DNA from 2 places in the Priestia sp. TSO9 genome. Region 1 is predicted to be linked to the other one. Evidence: riboswitches for the same ligand, from Rfam matches in the RefSeq annotation. Region 1 holds a riboswitch; the other holds the start of a gene.

The links. Region 1 has a riboswitch for cobalamin ahead of LJC66_RS15605 (cobyric acid synthase). Riboswitches for the same ligand answer to the same signal wherever they lie in the genome.
Region 2: another riboswitch for cobalamin. It lies ahead of LJC66_RS10020 (ABC transporter substrate-binding protein); the one in region 1 lies ahead of LJC66_RS15605 (cobyric acid synthase).

The regions. Positions count from the first base shown of each region.
Region 1 is NZ_JAJEKD010000015.1:167,788-178,349, reverse strand. Features, by position in the region: gene LJC66_RS15645 (LacI family DNA-binding transcriptional regulator) at 1-503, shown strand, start outside; gene hxlA (3-hexulose-6-phosphate synthase) at 604-1,239, shown strand; gene hxlB (6-phospho-3-hexuloisomerase) at 1,239-1,787, shown strand; gene LJC66_RS15630 (DHH family phosphoesterase) at 2,129-3,100, shown strand; gene LJC66_RS15625 (SDR family oxidoreductase) at 3,122-3,871, shown strand; gene LJC66_RS15620 (nitroreductase family protein) at 4,340-4,987, shown strand; gene LJC66_RS15615 (APC family permease) at 5,411-6,982, shown strand; gene LJC66_RS15610 (YdcF family protein) at 7,041-7,604, opposite strand; cobalamin riboswitch at 7,752-7,931, shown strand; gene LJC66_RS15605 (cobyric acid synthase) at 8,024-9,550, shown strand; gene LJC66_RS15600 (FecCD family ABC transporter permease) at 9,756-10,562, shown strand, end outside.
Region 2 is NZ_JAJEKD010000013.1:352,470-363,031, forward strand. Features, by position in the region: gene LJC66_RS09995 (polysaccharide deacetylase family protein) at 1-842, opposite strand, end outside; gene LJC66_RS10000 (BrxA/BrxB family bacilliredoxin) at 1,084-1,521, shown strand; gene LJC66_RS10005 (class I SAM-dependent methyltransferase) at 1,656-2,432, shown strand; gene LJC66_RS10010 (YpjP family protein) at 2,816-3,418, shown strand; gene LJC66_RS10015 (thioredoxin family protein) at 3,607-3,921, shown strand; cobalamin riboswitch at 4,013-4,145, shown strand; gene LJC66_RS10020 (ABC transporter substrate-binding protein) at 4,404-5,363, shown strand; gene LJC66_RS10025 (adenosylcobinamide amidohydrolase) at 5,452-6,060, shown strand; gene cbiB (adenosylcobinamide-phosphate synthase CbiB) at 6,065-7,051, shown strand; gene cobD (threonine-phosphate decarboxylase CobD) at 7,026-8,105, shown strand; gene LJC66_RS10040 (bifunctional adenosylcobinamide kinase/adenosylcobinamide-phosphate guanylyltransferase) at 8,102-8,662, shown strand; gene cobS (adenosylcobinamide-GDP ribazoletransferase) at 8,659-9,432, shown strand; gene LJC66_RS10050 (histidine phosphatase family protein) at 9,390-10,004, shown strand; gene LJC66_RS10055 (bifunctional adenosylcobinamide kinase/adenosylcobinamide-phosphate guanylyltransferase) at 9,956-10,381, shown strand; gene LJC66_RS10060 (cob(I)yrinic acid a,c-diamide adenosyltransferase) at 10,378-10,562, shown strand, end outside.

The DNA of each region.
Region 1 (10,562 bases):
CAAAACAGGCTATTTTGCATCTCCTCGAGCTTGGACATAAGCATATAGCGATCATTACAGAACCATTAACTATTACACCCCGGATTGAACGTGTAGAAGGGTACAAAGAAGCGTTAACATCAGCCAATATGCCTGTAAATGAATCCATGATTATCAACTGCAAAAAAGCGGACATGCAAAAAGCGCTTAAGAAGCTATTTGCAGCCGATAATCCGCCGACAGCGCTGCTTGCTGGAAACGATTTAGTATTCATTGAAGTGCAGAAATTTATTAAACAACACGGATTTAATATCCCAAATGATTTATCTTTAATTGTTTATGATAATATTCCTTACGCAGATGTAGCAACGCCTGCCGTTACGACGATTTCGCAGCCCGCTTTTGATATGGGAACAAAAGCAGCAGATTTACTTATTAAACAAATTTTGAAAGAAAAGATAGCTTATGAAGAGTACCAGTATGAGTGTGAATTAATTATTCGAGAAACAACTTTGTCGCATTAAGCTGAAAAGAGCGCCCATGGCGTGCTCTTTTTAGCTCATCAAAATATTAGTTTTTTTACGTTATCACTAAACCGGTTTAGTAGAAGTGAGGAGAAAAAATATGAAGATACAATTAGCATTAGATCGCGTCACAATTGAAGAAGCTATCATCCTTGCCAAGCTGGCAGAACCCTCCGTTGATTGGATTGAAGTAGGTACATCTCTTATAAAAGAGTATGGAATTGAAAGTATTTATAAAATCAAACAGGCATTTCCGCACAAGACGATTGTAGCAGATATTAAAACGATTGATAACGCAGAGTATGAATTTACCATGTGCTATCAAGCAGGAGCAGATATAGCAACAGTCATGGGCGTATCACCTTTACCTACGATAGAGACTTGCGCAAATGTCAGCGAAAAATGGAATAAAAAAATGATGGTGGATTTATTAAACACGTCAAGCAGTTCGCAAAAACAAGTAGGTATTTATAGAAACGCTATTTTTTGCCATCATATCAGCAAAGACGAGCAAGAAAAAGAAGGAAAATCGCTGAGTCAAATAAATTTGCGGCAATATTTTCATTCAGGTGCCCAAATAGCAGTAGCAGGAGGAATTAATCCAGCCTCAGCAGCATCATTAATTCAAATGAAAGCGAACGTCGCAATTATTGGATCAGCGATTACAAAAAGTGCGGATGTGGCAAAGGCATCTGCTGAATTTCAAGACTTATTTATGAGCAGGGGGAACGTATAATGACAAAAACACAAACGATTTTAGACGAAATTACGGCCGTAATGAATCACATAAAAGAACCGCAAATAGAAGAAGTAGCGTTTTCACTTTACCAAGCGAAACGAATTTTTGTTATAGGCGAAGGCCGCTCTGGGCTAATGGGCAAATCATTTGCGATGAGACTGATGCATTTAGGTGCGACAGTATATGTTGTAGGGGAGACTATTACTCCTTCGATTGCAGCAGGTGACGTGTTGGTGGCTGTATCTGGTTCAGGAAAAACACAGCAAGTGGTGAGTGTAGCTAAAAAGGCCAAAGAAGTAGGATGTTCCGTTATCGGCATTTCAGCTAGTACAGAATCACCGTTAACTGCTCATACTGATGAGCTGCTGCATATTCCTGCTGCAACCAAATACCGAAGCGAAAATGAAGCAGCTTCCATTCAGCCACTTGGCTCGTTATTTGATCAATGTGCTCACGTTGTATTTGATACCATTTGTTTAGAATACGGGAATTTGAACCACACGGATCATGAACAGGCGTTTAAGCAGCACAGCAATTTAGAATAAGAGGAAAGAGGCTAGAAAAAAGTAGGTTATTTAAAAGAAAATCCGAACGATGAATCGAGATTCTTGATGGAGAATCACATTCGTTCGGATTTTTTCATTGGTATTGGTGAGCGTAGGTTTCATGTGTGTAGTTGTTTCTAGCTGTTGATTGAATCGATATAGTTATATCTCAATCTCTTTTGATACAGGCAAGTCTAAGTCTAAGCGTTTACTTCAGTTTTGTTTATTGCGAGTATATTACTTTGCTTCAAAGTAAATAACAGCATTTTTATGCTGAAATTGCTATAATATACAAGCCGGTACATATACTAAGGCGACTGAAAATAAAGGAGTTTTGATTAATGACAAAAATAAAATTAATTTCACATAACGATTTAGACGGGGTAAGTCCAGCACTATTGGGTCGGTTAGCGTTTGGCGACGACAACTTTGATTACAGCACGGTAAGCATTGGCCGCATCAATGACATAGTGACGCATTTTATTGAAGAAGAAAACGATGGAGACACAGCTTTATACATAACGGATATTAGCGTAAATGAGGAAGTAGCGGAAAAATTAAATGAACTGGTAAAAAAAGGTCAACAAATCACTCTTATTGACCATCATATCTCTGCTCTTCCACTAGCTGAGAAATACGATTGGGTTCATGTTATTGCAGAAGATGAAAACGGTAAAAAGACGGCAGCTACATCTCTTTTCTACGACTACTTAGTGCGCCACGACATGCTTCAAAAAACGGCGTTGCTTGATGAATACGTAGAACTTGTACGCTTATTCGATACGTGGGACTGGTTCCACGAAAATAACTTGAAAGCAAAGCGCCTTAATCACCTATATTACCTAATCCCGCATGAAGAATTTAAAGAAACCATTCTAGAAACGCTTCGTGAATCGTACCATACTGAACATCAAGAATTTACGTTTACGGACAAACACGAAATTTTACTAGAAGCAGAAGAAAAAAAGATTGAAAAATACATTTATGACAAACAAAAACAAATCATAAAAGAAAGGGTTGAAATTGATAACACAGCCTACAATGCAGGAATTGTATTCGCAGATACATATCAGTCTGAACTAGGAAATGCACTGTGTCTAGAAAACGAAGATATCGACTTTTCCGTTATGGTGGACATGGGACGCCAAAAGATTGGCTTCCGTGCAGTAAAAGACGAAATCAACTTAGCAGAAATTGTTGGGCATCTTGGAGGAGGAGGTCATCCAAAAGCTTCTGGATGCAAGTTAACGGCTGAAACATTTGCTCTTTTCGTCACGGATCACTTGTTTAAAGACGAAGAAAAAAGTGAATAAAGCGTATAAGGAGGAGATGCTATGTCGTTTAAAGATTTAGTTGTTGTTGTTACCGGAGCTGCGAACGGAATAGGTAAAGAGGTATCCCGCGCATACGCGAAACAAGGAGCAAAAGTGGTATTGGCAGATGTGGACGAAACCGAAGGAGAGCGTCACGCAGAAGCTATTCAAAGACAAGGCGGAGAAGCAATTTTTGTAAAAACAGACGTCCGAAAAGAAGGCGACATTTTAAATCTCGTTGAAAAAACGGTCAGTACTTATAGGACGATACATATTTTGATTAATAATGCAGGCGTTTCCCGCTGGAAATCACCGTATGAGCTAACCATTGATGAATGGGATGACATTATCAATACGAACCTGCGCAGCGTGTTTCTATCCTCTCGCGAAGCAGCTAAGGTGATGAGAAAAAACGAAAGCGGAGGCTCCATTGTAAACTTAGCTTCTACAAGAGCTACAATGTCTGAACCTCACACAGAAGCTTATGCTGCTACAAAAGGAGGAATCGTTGCTTTAACTCATGCACTTGCCATTTCACTTGGTGATGACAACATCACAGTAAATGCTATTTCTCCAGGATGGATTGAGACATCTGACTACGATGGCCTTCGTGAAATCGATCATACGCAGCATCCGTCTAATCGGGTGGGAACGCCAGCCGATATCTCAAAAGCGTGTATGTACTTAACAAACGTTGAAAATGATTTTGTAACAGGAGCTAACCTCGTAGTAGACGGGGGAATGACGCGAAAGATGATTTATGAACATTAAGCATCTATAAAAAAAAGGCTAAGACAAAAGTATTTTAGACGAAGTGAAAAAATGAACCATTGATCAAATTTTTGATTAGTGGTTCATTTTTTTGTTACGGTAAACGTAGGTTTCACCTGTTTCGTTCCTTCTAGCAGTTGATTGAAGGGCACGACGAAGACTCCGGCGGAAAAAGCGGTTCAGCTCATATATCCCATTTGTTCATTTTAGATTGGATTCATTTCGTTATGTCTCAACCTCTTTTGATAATCAACAGAAGAAATAATAATTTTTCTGTTGACAGATAATAATAATCATTGTAAAGTAAGTTACATAAAGTAATTAAATTTCAATTAATATTTTTTTAGTTTAATATCTCGAATTAGAGATATAAGAATTCATTATATCTTGTTTATCTCCTTTTATCAGGGGGAAGGGTATAAACATGCAATTTAAGCTTAAAAAAACAAACAATTAGGAGTGTGGAAAATGGGTTTTTTAGATAAATTATTTGATAAATCAAGTGATCAACAACAGGTTGGAAAAGATTTTTATGAAGCAATTAAAAACCGACGTTCTATTTATGCAATTGATAAAAATGTAAAAATATCAGAAGAAAAAATTGAAGAAATTATTAATTTTTCGGTAAAACATACTCCTTCATCATTTAATTCTCAAAGCGCACGTGTAGTTGTTTTATTTGGTGAACAGCATGATAAAGTATGGGATATTACGAGAGAAACGCTTCGTAAAATTGTTCCAGCTGAAAATTTTTCAGATACGGATCAAAAAATGAACTTATTCGGAAGCGGCTATGGAACAGTTCTTTTCTTTGAAGATCAAGAAGTAGTTGAAGGATTGCAAAAGCAGTTCGCATCTTATAGCGAAAACTTCCCGGTTTGGTCTAACCAATCATCAGGCATGCTGCAGCATGTGATCTGGACAGCACTTGAGCTAGAAGGCCTAGGAGCAACATTACAGCATTACAATCCATTGATTGACGATGAAGTAAAAGCAGCTTGGAATATTCCAAGCTCATGGAAATTAATTGCTCAAATGCCATTTGGTAATCCTGTGTCACCTGCGGGAGAAAAAGAATTTCAACCGCTAACTGAACGTGTAAAAGTATTTAAATAAGCAAAAAAAGGCACGGACAAAATTATTTTATTTGAAGCAAGATCCGAACGATTCATCGTTCGGGTTTTTTTATTGGGATGGCAAGCGTAGGTTTTGCGTATGTAGCTGCTTCTAGCGGTTGATCTCGTTATGCCTCAGCCCTTTTGTTATGATAAATAGTTTGAATATTCTTTTATGTTTAATCTAAGAAAAATGCGGTTAAATAGGAGGAGTAGTCCTCAAATCTTCGGTGGAATTTATGCGCTATACATAAGCAATTCAATGATGTTTTGTAAAAAAATAAAGTTTTTAACTTGGTTTTTTAGAGAATATTTGTTAACATATCCACTTGTGAGGTCTTAGTAAGAGGAGGATGATGTAAAGAATCCCATATCGGACGCAAGGGCGTAGATATGTGGAGTGGGAATTTTAAAGGAGGATTTTATGTCTGATCAAGGAAATCAAGGAAAATTTAAAAAATCAATATCGTTACTTGACCTAACGTTAATTGGGATGGGAGCTATTTTTGGTTCCGCTTGGTTATTTGCGGTTAGTAACGTAGCGTCAAAGGCTGGTCCAGCCGGGAGTTTTTCGTGGCTGATTGGCGGAGTCATTATTTTACTTATCGGCTTAGTGTATGCTGAACTTGGAGCAGCGCTACCGCGTACCGGTGGAATTATCCGTTATCCGGTTTACTCACATGGTCATTTAGTGGGTTACTTAATTTCATTCATTACCATTATTGCTTACACAAGTTTGATTGCCATCGAGGTAACGGCTGTACGTCAGTATGTTGCGTTTTGGCTTCCTGGTCTAACTAAACATGGTTCTGAATCGCCTACTACAATCGGCTGGTTATTTCAGTTCGCGTTATTAACACTATTTTTTATCATTAACTACGTAAGTGTAAAAGCATTTGCTAAGTCAAATGTCATTATATCTGTGTTCAAATATGCGGTTCCTCTTACAATTATCGTCGTGTTAGCTTATCACTTTAAATCAGCTAACTTTACAACTGGCGATTTTGCTCCGTTTGGTTTTAATGGTATTCAAGCAGCCATTTCAACAGGTGGCGTTATGTTTGCTTACCTAGGACTTCACCCTATCGTTTCTGTAGCCAGTGAAGTTAAAAACCCGCAGCGTAATATTCCAATCGCGCTCATTATCTGTATTGTACTTTCAGCGATTATTTACACAGCACTGCAAGTATTGTTCATTGGTAACATCCCGGCTGATATGCTATCAGGAGGATGGGGAACAATTCAAGAGCAATTCTCTTTACCATTTAAAGATATTGCACTTATTTTAGGCCTTGGCTGGTTAGTAACGCTTGTTATTTTTGATGCTATTTTATCACCAGGCGGTAACGGGAACATCTTCATGAATACAACTTCTCGTTTAGTTTATGCTTGGTCTCGTAATGGAACATTATTTAAACGTTTCTCAAAAGTAGATAAGAAAACAGGAATTCCACGTGCGTCACTATGGCTATCATTTGGAATGTCCGTATTCTGGACACTGCCATTTCCTTCTTGGGAAGCGCTAGTAAACGTATGTTCAGTGGCACTTATTCTGTCTTATGCGATTGCGCCAATTTCAGCTGCTGCATTCAGAGTAAATGCAAAAGACCTTAAAAAACCTTTTAAATTAAAAGGCATGAGCGTTATTGCTCCTGTTTCATTTATTTTCTGTTCATACATCGTATATTGGTCAGGGTGGACGACAATTTCTTGGCTTCTAGGATCACAGCTTCTAATGGTTGTTATCTACGTAGCGTTTAAGAAATACGTACCAACTGACGTTGTAAAGTTTGCACAGCAGCTTAAATCTGCATGGTGGCTAGTTGCTTATTATATTATTATGCTTGTTATCTCTTATCTAGGTTCATTTGGTGGAGGACAAGGTGTGCTAAGCAACCCGCTTGACTTAATTTTAATTGCTCTTGTTTCACTCGGTATTTTCTACTGGGCGAAATATACAGGTTTACCAAAAGCAGTTATCGATACAGATGATTAATAAAAAACACGGCATGAATTCATGCCGTGTTTTTTATTTGTAGAGGTACTTACTCTATTTATTTATCAAACAGCCATGTTTTTAAAATAGCAGCATACTCACGAAAATAGGCTTGAAGTTTAATTGAATTTGGTGTCTTTGCACCTAAGGGATAAACGTCAAAGCCTTGACGTTTGGCAATAATAGAGGCGCGAAATAAATGAAAATCACTGCTAACAAGCACGACTTTTTTGTGTTGAATATCAACTTTCTGTTTAGTAAAAGTAAAATTCTCAAAAGTAGAAGTTGACTGATCTTCTTTTATAATTCGATTCTTTTTAATTCCTTCTTTCCGCAAAAAACGATAGGCTGCCTCTGCTTCAGAAATTTCTTCATCGGATCCTTTTCCGCCCGTTAAGATAACTTTTGTTTGTTGATGTGCTTGTAAATAAGATAAAGCCGTCTTTACTCGTTCTTTTAAACTAGGAGACATTTGGTCACCATCTACTTTAGAGCCTAAAACAAGCACATAATCTGCGTTTTGTGGAACAGGCTTGTGAGCAGTTTGATACATACAAAAAGATATGATTGCTATATAAAGAACAAACACGCTGATAAAGACATAAATGATTTTTTTCTTCAACTGTGATCACCTTCCTAGCTATTCCATAAGATGTTTGGAAAATAATTGTTATTATAGCATACGAGACCCAAATAAGTATAAACACAGTAATATATAATAATAGAAGAAAATCGTTATTGTGAATGGTTATAAAATTCGTTACAATAAAGAATAAATGATTTTAAAAGTGCCTCTAAGGAGGATAATAGGGAAATCGGTGTAAATCCGGTGCAGCCCCCGCTACTGTAAATGTGGATGAACCTGCAAAGACCCACTAATCAAACTAGGAAGGGTGCAGAAGTAAAATGAAGCATAAGCCAGGAGACCTGCTTTTAAAAACCCCTTATTTTTCGGTGGGAGAAATAAGTCAAGACAATGTGTTAATGAGCGCATGACCAAACCTTGACTTTTACAGTTAAGGTTTTTTTATGTGGTAGGGAGTGGAAAAAGTGAAAAAAGGAAAACCGCTTATGATTCAAGGAACGCACTCAGACGCTGGAAAAAGCATGATTGCTACAGCATTTTGCCGTATTTTTAAAGAAGACGGCTATCAAACTGCACCGTTTAAATCGCAAAATATGGCGCTTAATTCATACATTACAATGGATGGAAAAGAAATTGGCAGAGCGCAGGGAATTCAAGCAGAAGCGGCTGGAGTAGAAGCAACAACCAATATGAATCCTATTTTAATTAAACCAACTCGTGATCATGAATCTCAAATTGTCGTTCACGGAAAACCGCTGCGTAATATGTTTGCTTTTCAGTATCGGCAAGAATTTTTTAATGAAGGTTTGAACGTTATCACGGAAGCTTATAAAGAGCTCGCCAATCATTATGATCGAATTGTGATTGAAGGCGCTGGAAGTCCTGCCGAAGTCAATTTGAACGATCGGGAACTCGTAAATATGCGCGTTGCAAAAATAGCAGAAGCGCCTGTTGTGTTAGTAGGAGATATTGATAAAGGTGGAGTTTTTGCGAGCCTAGTAGGAACTCTTCAATTGCTTCCAGCTGAGCACAAGCCCAGAGTTGTCGGGGTGTTAATCAATAAATTCCGAGGAGATTTAGAACTGTTAAAACCGGGGCTAAAGTGGTTTGAAGAATACACAGGCGTTCCGGTCCTAGGCGTTATTCCTTATATGCACGACGTGGAAATTGACGCAGAAGATTCATTATCCCTCAGAAATTACTCAACCCTTGTGAATCCGTTAAAAGAAATTGATATTGCGGTTATTTCGTACCCACGCATCTCAAATTTTACAGACATCGATCCTTTAAGCTTAGAAGAAGACTGTCATGTGAGGCTTGTAACCAAGCCATCACAACTAGGTACGCCTGATTTAATTGTTTTACCAGGAAGCAAAAATACGATTGAAGATGCGCAGTTTTTACAAGAAAGCGGCCTGGCTCTAGCCATTAATCAAGTCTTGAACGCAACGAACGCTCACGTTATTGGCATCTGCGGGGGATATCAAATGTTAGGCGAGACGATTACGGACCCCGATGCAGTAGAGTCCCGGATTGAATCTATTAAAGGGCTGGGTTTGCTTCCAGTGGAAACCGTTATGACAACCAGCAAAAAAACAGAAAGAGTTTCTGGATATGTTCAGTTAGAGAGTGAGAAGGTTTCGATTGAAGGCTATGAAATTCATATGGGAAAGACGGTTTCTAAAAGTTTGACGGAAGCCTTTGCGGTGGTAGATGATCAAAAAGAAGGAACGGTTAAAGAAAACATCATTGGCACGTATGTTCATGATGTGTTTCATAACGATGCTTTGCGCAGAGCTTTGCTTAATCAAATTCGTAAACATAAAAAATTGCCACCTATTACGGATACATTCAACAGCCGTCTGCAAAAAGAGGAGTCTTTTTCAAAAGCAGCAGCATATGTGAGAGAAGCTGTAGATATGGAAAAGCTGTATCATTTAATAGACAACTATAAAAGCCCGGAGCAAGCACAAAAAGTATAGCTTGTAGAGGCTTTCGCTTGTTTTTTTACCGAGAACTTTAGTACGCTGTGCTACGTTGCCTAGTTCAACAGTCTAGCACTCGCAACAAATAAAAGATAATTGTTTCCCACTCTATATAGGGTGGAAACATGGTTTATGGACAGGAAAATGAATGGTTAATGTAATGTAAAACATCATGCCTCGTTTCCTAGAGGAGCTGAAAGTATTGATTTTTAAACGTATTTTTTTAAACAAAGCATCTATCTTATACATAGTTAGTTTATTTATTGTATGTGTTTCGGTGATTATGGGCGTATTTATTGGTACAGTTTCGTTAACCGTAGGAGATACAATTAAAATTATTATTGGTCACCTTACCGGACTATCCTTATACCATGGTCCAGAGAACATGGATTTAATCATATGGCAAATTCGATTTCCAAGAGTACTGGTGGCATTTTTAGTAGGAGCGTCGCTTTCGATAGCAGGGGCCGCCTTTCAAGGGCTATTAAGAAACTCTCTTGCCGACCCTTACACGATTGGGGTTTCCTCAGGTGCGACCCTTGGCTCTGTCATGGCAATTTATTTTCATTGGAGTATTTTTGGTTTATCTATCTTCACGCTGCCTGTAGTCGGTATTGTATCTGGATTTATTACTCTCCTTTTAGTTTTTGGTATTACAAAGCTCGCAAGCGGCAATTTGGCCAATGAAACCATCATCTTAGCGGGGATTATTTTATCATCCTTTATGAGCGCGCTTATCTCATTAATTGTGGCTCTTTCTCCCGAAGAAGATGTAAGGCAGGTTTTATATTGGCTAATGGGAAGCGTATCGATGCGGGGATGGTCTCATATTCAAATTTTAGGGCCGTTCTTTTTGATCGGTACAATTATGCTGTTGTTACACGTAAAAGAGCTGAACGGCTTAGCATTTGGCGATCAATCCGCTCAGTTTATGGGAATAGACGTAAAGAAGAAAAAAAGAATGATTTTAATAGGTGCATCCGTATTAACAGGGGCTGCGGTATCAGTA
Region 2 (10,562 bases), on a different contig from region 1:
ATGGTGTTATCAATTTTAATAGGCTGATAGCCCGACTGCTTTAAGTAAGTCAAAATAGCAGGAAGGGATTGTGCCGTAAAGGATTTATCATGAAATAAAATGACTGGTGTTCTTCCATTGGAATTAACCCCTTGAATATGAGGTTCAAGGCCCTGAATAATTCTAGGTGCAGAACGAAGTGCCCAGTCTTCACTGTCTACATTCCAGTCCCATAATTTAAAGTGGCTTAGCAACTCTGTACGGTGCGGCTCTTTTAAATAAGGAACGCTGCCGTAAGGAACGCGGATTAACTTACTGTCAACACCGGTTACTTTCTTCACTGTCGCTTGACACTCCTGCATTTCTTTTAACGCGGCGCCGTCTTCACTATACATGACATGAATATCATGAGAGACGCCGTGACAGCCGATGGCATGTCCTTCCTGTGCTACTTTTTTAGCAATTTCAGGGTGAGCGTCAATTTGATGCTTTAACATAAAGAAAGTTGCTTTTACGTTATATTGACGCAAAGCATCTAAAATATGAAGAGTATCAGGTGTTGGACCATCGTCAAACGTAAGGTAAACAGGCTGTGTAAGAGCTTGATTTTGATCGTTCACCGTATTTCCTACATACATATTATGATGAAGTGTATTAAGCAGCTTCTCAGGCTGTGCTGAAGATGTAGCTTCTTTCAGCGGCAACGCAGTAGATGCTAATACTTGCTGAGATGCAGCGGATTCACTTCCTTTGGCTTCTGTAATAAAAAACAAAGAAGCGACGATCACTAACACTAAAGACAAAAATGCATAAAATCGTTTGTTTGGCTTAAATCGCTTGTTCGGTTTAAATCGCTGGTTCAATTTGAAAATCCTTTCTACTAAACTACTATTTACTACTATAGTACAAAAAATGGAATATTAATAGTAAAAATCGACATTTTTATGGAAAAAAATTAGATGATATGACCCGGTTTTAATCTTTTTTTGTCAAATGGAAAAGGAGAACGGGACAGCGATAAGGATTTGAAGAGTGAGTAGCTAGATTTTTCCTGGTTTTTATAGTATGCTTTTAGCGTGAATGATTGTTAGGAGGAATGTTAATATGTCAATGGCATATGAAGAATATATGCGTCAGTTAGTTAAACCAATGCGTCAAGAATTAACTCAAGCTGGTTATGAAGAATTAACAACAGAGGAAGCCGTAGTTGATTTTATGGAAAACGTAGAAGGCACAACTTTTGTTGTCGTTAATTCAGTTTGTGGATGCGCTGCTGGTTTAGCACGTCCTGCAGCAACGCAAGCGTACTTACAGTCTGAGCAAAAACCAGATCAAGTGGTAACTGTTTTTGCTGGCCAAGATAAGGAAGCAACAGCTAAAATGCGTGAATATTTTGGGGACATTGAGCCTTCATCACCGTCTATGGCGCTTTTAAAAGGAAAAGAAGTCGTTCATTTTATTCCTCGACATGAAATTGAAGGTCAGCCGTTAGAAGTTATTTTTGAAAACATTTTAAATGGCTTTAAGCAGCACTGTTCATAAAATGTCCTGCTTTTGTCACATCTAGTATATAGATTTTTAGAGAAAAATCGCATATACTTTATAAGAAAAAGGATGTCTATCGGCATCCTTTTTCTTTATGTAAATAGCCAAACAGTGTAGGGGGAGTTATGAAAGTGATTGTTACGACTGCTGGTCGAACAAATGAACAGATGATTGTAAAAGCCAAACAAGTAGCCGCTGATTTAAGTATACCTTTTGTAGTAAGAGAGAAGAAATCCGTTGCAGATCTTCAGAATCTTCAAGCTGCAGATGTGCTGGTTGTCGGTAAGAATAGAGTAGAGTTGCACGTTCAAAACGAAGAGGAACCTATTTTTTTTCATCCAAACTCCGCTATGTTTAGAGTGAAGAGATGGCTGCGGGGAGAACGTGATCCGTTTATTGAAGCTGCTGGTTTAGAAAAAGGAATGAGCGTGCTTGACTGTACACTTGGTCTTGCATCGGATAGTATGATGGCGAGCGCAGCGGTAGGGGAAAGCGGGAAAGTTGTCGGACTAGAAGGCAACCGCTATGTAGCTTATTTAGTCAAACAAGGGCTTTTAAATTGGGAAAGTGACGTACAAGAGTTGAACGATGCAATGAAGCGTATAAACGTGGTTCATCAAAATTTTGAAGCGTTTTTGGCGTGTTGTGAAGATAATTCTTTTGATGTTGTCTACTTTGATCCTATGTTTCAAGAGCAAATTGATGAATCGAATGGAATTAACGGTATTAAAGCAATAGCACTTTATACTACGCTGACGCCAATGGCTATACAAGAAGCAAAAAGAGTAGCCAAACAAAAGATCGTGCTAAAAGATCATTGGAAAAGCACTCGTTTTGAAGAACATGGATTTACCGTACAAAAACGAAAAACATCAAAATTTCATTACGGGACAATTGATATACAATAATAAACAAAAAAGTAAAATGAATCCCGATCATTGAAAAGACTTCCAAAACCTTTTAGGGATTAAAAAGTTTTGGAAGTTTTTTTTATGAATTTCATCTAAAGTTCATAAAAGTATGATATATTTTTGAACATAAAAATACTTTTGTGTTTAAGCATCCAGCAAAAAAGGAATATCTTGTATAGGTTTCCGCTCGGTGTGACAAGCTCAAACAGAAGAAGGAAGGTGCTAACTAAAAAGTCGTCGAATGCCCGTAGGCAGCATAAATGAATAAGCAAATATAGGTAAAAAATTAATAAGTATGTTACAATACCTAGTGAGTTATAACAATGAATTTTACGATATGAAAAGACCATATGGGAAAAGATGAGAAAGGAAAGATACGAATGCCTAGATGGATAAAAAGAATGCTAATTGTATTTATTACAGTATTTACATTTGGGCTTGTCACTCCACCAGAATATTTATACGTTGATGATGCAAAAGCGGACAAGCAACATAAAGCAGGGTATGTAAGAGAAACAACTCCTGTCACAGCTGTTATAGAAGATATTCATTTGCCATATGAAGAACCAAAATATGAAGACGTTTCATCATTTGTTACGTATGCAATGGAATCAGCTGAAAAACAGTCAGTGGAAAAATTCGGAACAAAAATTGGACCTGTCATTGAAGATGAATTTCGTCAAGCAGTGTTACCTAAAATTGAAGAAGTGCTGACCGACATTGGCACTGAGCGTGAACAGTCGATTCAGAATCTCGAGATAAGCGAGCATCCTGCTGCTGGCTACGGTGAAAAGATTTTCCATGTATATGACCGGGAAACCGGTCAGGACTTAATACGATTTCATGTACGGCGTGAAAATCCTCCAAAAGATGGATACTGGTTTAATTTTCACTATCATGCGGCTGCAGATAATTTTCAGAAGCATTATGATTTAGGGAAAATTTATTGGAACCGAAACATGCCGCCTAAATGGTTTAGCTGATAATAGACACAACATTCTGTGATTTCGAAATGTTAGCTTTTTTAAGCTAGCATTTTTTTACGTCTAAAACCGTTATGGTCTAAATAAGCTGAAACATTAGCACAACGATAAAAAAATCGTTTATAATGAAGTCAGACTTCTTACCATAGAATAGGGAGAAGGAACGAATAGATGCTGGAGGTAACACAATGAAACAATTTACGGAAGAAAAACAATTTCGCGAACAAATTAAGAACGAAACACTAAGCGTTGGGATTTTTACGACAACGTGGTGTCCTGATTGCAAACGTTTGGATATGTTCATTGATGAAATCGTTGACGAAAATACAGATAAAGCATGGTTTAAAATTGACAAGGATGAGTTTGAAGAACTTTCTGCTGAAAACAATGTAATGGGTATTCCTTCTCTTCTTGTATATAAAAACGGTGAAAAAATTGCACACTTGCACAGTGCAAATGCTAAAACGCCTGAAGCGGTCCGTGAATTTTTAGCAACTCTTTAATTCCCTAAGCTGCGAGAGCATTCTTGCAGCTTTTTTTTGTGAGAATGGCTATTTCCATTTTTCCATGAGTGGGGTATACTAGGACAAGTGAATAATCGTAAAGCAATAAGGTCTCAATTTAAAGATTGAGTGAAAAGGGAAGTCTGGTGAAAAGCCAGCGCGGTCCCGCCACTGTAAGCGCTTTGTGCGTAAGTCAGGAGACCTGCCTTATTGTTAGCTGTGAAACCTTCGAGGAAGGGTGAAGCAGGGTAATGAACATACATATCAAGTATAGTGAACGGATTCTTTTCCTGCTTATCTTGACGTTACCTGCTTTGCTTTCAATTGAAAGTAAAGCTTTTTTATTTTGAAGCTGCCTGCGAGCAGTATACATAGTCAAAGCGGAAAAACGGGATAGCGCTGCTTTTTGCATGATCATTTGCTTTTTCTTTAACGTGGAGGTTTCGTATTCACAATGAACAATATATAGGGGGAGTATTTAGATGAAAAAATGGCTTTCGTATTCCATTATTGCACTGTTAGTCATCGTACTTGCTGCATGCGGTGCAGGCAGCCAAAGCAACAGTGATAAAAAAACGAAGCAAGATACAGCACAAACGTCACAAGCTGCATTTCCTGTGAAGGTAAAAGACGCGCGTGATAAAGAAATTACGTTGAAAAAACAGCCTAAGAAAATTGTTTCACTAATGCCAAGTAATACGGAGATTGTATATGCCCTTGGCCTTGAAAAAGAATTAGTAGGTGTCACAAGCAACGATGATTATCCTAAAAGCGTAAAGAAAAAAGCGCAGGTAGGAGATATGAACGTTAATGCAGAAAAAGTTATTGCTTTAAATCCTGATTTAGTGCTGGCACACGCTTCAAGTATGGGCGTTTCGGATGAAGTATTTAAACAAATTGAAAGTGCGGGGATTCCGGTATTTGTTGTAAAAGATTCAACAACGTTTGATACGGTTTATGATTCTATTACCCAAATCGGTAAATTAACGGGTAAAACAAAAGAAGCTAATCAAACAATTAAAGACATGAAAGAAAAAGTAGCTTCAATTGAGAAAAAAGCAAAAACGATTTCAAAAGAAGATCGTAAAAAAGTATGGATAGAGGTATCAGGAGCTCCTGAGATTTATACAACAGGAAAAGGTACGTTCATGAACGAAATGCTTACTATGATCGGTGCTGATAACGTAGCGGCTAGTGAAAAGGGTTGGGTTAAGTTTTCTGAAGAGCAAGTTGTTAAGTTAAACCCTGACGATATTATCGCAACGTATGATGCAGACAAAAATGAGATTATGAAGCGTCCCGCTTGGAGCAGCATGACTGCTGTAAAAGAGGGTAACATCGAGAAGGTTGATCAAAACAAAATCAACCGCTTAGGACCTCGTATTGTAGATGGCTTAGAGGACTTAGCAAAAGCAGTATACCCTGAGGTGTACAATAAATAAGAAGAGGGACCATATTCCAGTTCGAATTGAAAAGGGGATTGGTCCCTTTTCACATCTTAAAATTGAAGAACGGCCTGAGCTTTTAATCATGAAAACCGAGACTTCTTATAAAACATACAGCTCAGGGGTTTTAGGAACAGGCATTACGGAAACGGACACCTTTTACAATCGATTTGTTCACAAAGACTATTATTCAGATACTCCTTCTTTGGAGTATGAGCAATATTTGATGAAAGAAAATGTGCGCCATGAGCAAATCGTAGGGTTGATGACAGCCGTTTGGTTAAAAGAAAGAGCGGTTTACTGTTATGAAGGCTACGGAGTAAGAGTAGCTTCCGTGATAACGGCTGGAGTAGGAAACGCAGTAGATATTATAGCTGACGAAGCTGTCCCGTTCTATTCCTCTCCCGGTACAATTAATATGTTTTTTTTCGTGGAAGGTACGCTTACGGATGCAGCGTTTTTACAGCTTTTTATTGCGGCCACAGAAGCTAAAACAAAAACGCTGTCACAGCTGGGTGTCATAGATCCGGCTACAAAGACGATTGCTACGGGAACATCTACGGACAGCATCTCAGTTGCAGCGTCTCAGCAAGGACCATTATATGAATATGCAGGCTCTATGACCGCTTTAGGGCAAGCGGTAGCCAAGCTGGTGAAAATAAGCTTAGAGCAGGGACTTAAGGGAAAGAGGTGAAGAAGTGAGTATTACACAAGCGATAATTGCACACATGACGGCCATGACGATTGCTTTACTAATTGACCGAATTATAGGCGACCCTGAAAATTGGCCGCATCCCGTTCGCTGGTTTGGCAAATGGATTTATTGGATGGATTCCAGATTAAATAAAGGTGCAGGAAAACGATTCAAAGGATTGCTTCTTGTGATAAGTATGGCTGTGCTCGCAGGAGTTGTTCCCTTTTTGTTCCTTCATGCTTTATACGAAGTTCATTTTATAGCAGGTGTTTTAGTAGAGGGCGTAATGATTGCGACTACTATATCCACTCGTTCTTTAAGCGAAGCTGCTTATAAGGTACAAAAGCCGCTTCAGCTAGGAGATATGGAGAAAGCTAGATATGAAGTAAGCATGATTGTGGGACGAGATACAGATCGTTTGTCAGAAGGAGAAATTGCCAGAGCCACGGTAGAGACCGTGGCTGAAAATACAAGTGATGGTATTACAGCTCCGCTTTTTTATGCATTTATAGGAGGAGGAGCCCTAGCGTTTTTTTACCGGGCTATTAACACATGTGATTCGATGGTTGGGTACAAAAATGACCGCTACTTTCTGTTCGGCTACTTTAGTGCAAAAACCGATGACGTATTAAACTATATTCCAAGTCGGTTAACTGCAGTGGTGATGACGGCTGTTAATGTAGCAAAAAGCCAGTATTCTCTTGGGCATGTAACGAGTTTGATTAAACGTGATGCTAAGAAGCATCCAAGTCCAAATAGCGGATACGGGGAAAGTGCAGTAGCTGCTCTTTTAGGTATTCAACTCGGCGGACTTAATACATACAAAGGCATAGAATCTAATCGTGCAAAAATGGGCGAACCGTTCATTCCTCTGCAAGCCGGTCATATTGAACAAGCTGTTTTCATTATGAAAAGGACGGTCTATGCTACGTGGTTATTATATCTTTTGTTAGGAGGAGTTATTAGTGCTATTACCTACACATGGAGCTAATCCTACTGTCTTTTTAAAAGCAATAGGGACCGAGAATTTGTCACACATAAAAGACTTTAGTGTGAACACAAATCCTTTAGGGGCTCCCCCTGTGCTTCACGAAAAGTGGAACGAATTCAAGGATGCTGCGTTTAGCTATCCTGACCCTCAAGTAACAGAGCTGAAAAATAAACTAGCAGCTCATCATGATGTTTCAGCTGCTCAAGTGCTGCCTACAAATGGCGCCGCTGAAGCGTTTTTCCTTATTGCTTCGTTATTTTCAGGAGAGAAAGCAGGGATTGTACAGCCGACTTTCGTTGAATATGAACAGGCAAGTAAAGCTTATGGATGTGAAGTGACGTACATTCCTTTAGCTGAAGAAAACGGCTGGAGCTGGGATATAGAGTTAATTATGAGCATCCTTCCGGATATAAAAGTACTTTGGATTTGTCATCCAAACAACCCAACAGGCGTTATGTATAGTCATGAGGAATGGATGAAAGTAGTAAAAGCTGCTGCTCATCATGGTACATACTTAATGATTGATGAGGCATTTGTTGATTTTGTCGAACATCAGCCTTCATTTGATTCTCTTATTCTGGATTATGAACATATCATTATTGTGCGTTCTATGACGAAGATGTTTAATATTGCCGGGCTTCGCCTTGGCTATATTTTGGCAAATGAAAAAATCATTAGCGAGATGTCTAAAAAACAGCCTCCTTGGAGTGTAAATGGATTGTCGCAGCAAGTAGGGATGATATGTGTAGATGAAAAAGATTTTGTGAAAAACACCGTACATTATATTAAACAAGAACGAAAACGAATCTTGAGTCAACTAGAGGAATGGGGGCTTTTGGTTTCTCCTTCTCAAACAAACTATTATCTTTGCAGCGTTCCGTCTTCTATTAAAACGCGTGAATGGCTTGGCTATTTAGCAAGCCACGGTGTGGTAGCCCGGCATACTGAAAACTTCCCATTTTTAAATGGACGCTATATCCGTTTGGCTGTGAAAACGAAAGAAGAAAATGACTATTTACTTAACGTAATCAAACAAGGACTTGATGAAATATGATCATCTTTATTAGCGGAGGCGTTCGAAGTGGAAAATCACGTGCAGCGGAGAATATGGTTCAAACTTTTTGTACAAAGCGCGCTGTTTATATTGCCACAAGCAGGCAAACAGATAAGGAAATGCAAAAACGCATCCAGCTTCATCAAACAGAACGCCAAGCAGCGAACACGCCTTGGGTAACGATCGAACAGTCTGTAGATTTACAACAAATTCTGCCAAATCTTCAAAGTGATGATGCTATACTTTTGGATTGTGTCACGAACTGGCTTGCCAATGAGCTTTTTTTAACAGAAAAAAGGTGGCAAACAAAAGAGGGCAAACAAGAGGTTTTTCGTCATATGATCAAAGCGCTCGATAAGCTGTTTGCGCAGTCTCAGACGGTTGTGCTAGTATCTAATGAACTGTTTGAAGCGGGCGTATTAGAGGAGCCCACATATAGCTATATGAAGATGTTAGGGAAATTACATCAGTATATTGTAGAAAAAGCAGATGTGGCTATTTGTGTAGAAGCGGGAATTTATCGTTTTAAAAAAGGAAAGGAATGTGTAGATATATGAAAGAATGGATAGCCATACTACGAATTTCTCTCCAGTTTTTTACGATTTTACCGCTGGCTAAAACGGTTCAATGGACTGAAAAAAGAACGGCACGCTCACTTTTTGTGCTGCCGTGGATTGGTATGTTACTAGGCTTGATGCTTTATAGCTTTTTACAGCTGCTTCAATCTTCACCTATCACTACGATTGTTGATAGTATTTTAGTTTTGCTTTTACCGCTTATCTTAACGGGTGGTCTTCATTTAGACGGCTGGATGGACGTAAGCGATGCGTATTTTTCTCATCAGTCAAAGGAAAAAAAACTGCAGATTTTAAGTGATCCGCACGTTGGGTCTTTTGCTATTCTTTCTCTTATGGTTCTTCTGCTGCTGCGTTTTAGTGCGATCTATGAATTAGCGTCTCTTTCTTCTTTATCAATTTGGGCATGCTTAGTTGTCTTTACCCTTCCAAGAATTGGAGCAGCCTTTTTGTTGATGAGAGATAAGCCCGCTAAAGATACGGGTCTGGCTGCTTATTTTCAAAAAGGAGTCACCAAACGGTCTATTTATGTATTTATCGTCATGAGCCTATTCTTAGTTGCTATTTTCGCTGTTTTTATGGACAATAAATTCATTATTCTTTTCTTTGCCGGTTTTTTATGGCTGTGGATACGGTTTTATCGTTCGCAGTTTGGGGGCGTAACAGGAGATGTTATAGGGGCAACCATTGAAGGAGGAGAAACGTTTTTATGGATAATTCTTTGGTTATCACATGTATTCGTCACGGCATGACGCTTGAAAATCAACAGAAAAAATATATAGGGTGGAGTGATCCGTCTTTAAGTACAGAAGGGAAAAATGAATTAAAAGAGCTTTTTCTAGAACCTCAGCTCGTTATTTCCAGTGACTTAAAAAGAGCGCTAGAAACAAGTGCAGTTGTTTTTCCAAAATCTCAGGTGGTTAAAAGTAAAAATTGGCGTGAGCTGCATTTTGGAGATTGGGAAGAGAAGACGTATGAAGATTTAAAAAACATACGGGCGTATAGAAATTGGATTGATCACTGGACAGAACATACGCCTCCGAAGGGTGAAAGCTTCTCAAGCTTTTCAAACCGAGTTTGGGGAGCGTGGGAAGAAGCGGTCGATTTGGCGGCCAGTCGGCATTTGCGTCACATTGCTATTGTTTCGCACGGCGGACCACTGCGTTTACTTGCATCCCATTTTAAACAGACAGCGTCGCTTTGGGATGTTTCTTTTTCTTATGGAGAAGGTTTTTCAGTAGCGTGTACATACAAACAGGCAAAGGAGAGAAGAGCATGCATTTCGTATTCGGCGGTGCATTTACCGGCAAAAGAAAATGGGTGAAGCAGCATTATGCCAGTGAGTCGGTAAAATGGCATTGTTTGTATGAAGACCCTGTTTTACCAGCGCTTGAGTTCGAAGAAAGTTACATAGTGCTAGAAGGATTTGAGCACTATGTTAAGGAATTAATACATAGCGAGCTGGAGTCTCCGCACCTTGTTGTTGAAAAGTTGATACAGAAGTGGAGAGACAGCGGTGTATGGGAACAGTTGATAGTGATTGGAACTGAAGTCGGCAGAGGGATTGTTCCTTTAGATCCAACAGAGCGGCAGTGGAGAGATGAGTGCGGGTATGCGTATCAGTATTTAGCAGCGCATGCCCGGAAAGTAGATCACATTTGGTACGGAATTGCTAATCGATTGAAGGAGGAAATACAATGAACATTTACACAAAAACAGGGGACAAAGGGCAGACAAGCTTAATTGGAGGACGAGTAAATAAAGACGATATTCGAGTGGAAGCATACGGTACGATTGATGAGCTAAATGGCTTTGTAGGTCAAGCAATTTATCAGCTGGATGAAGCAGCATTAAAAGATGTAAAAGAAGAGCTAATTACGAT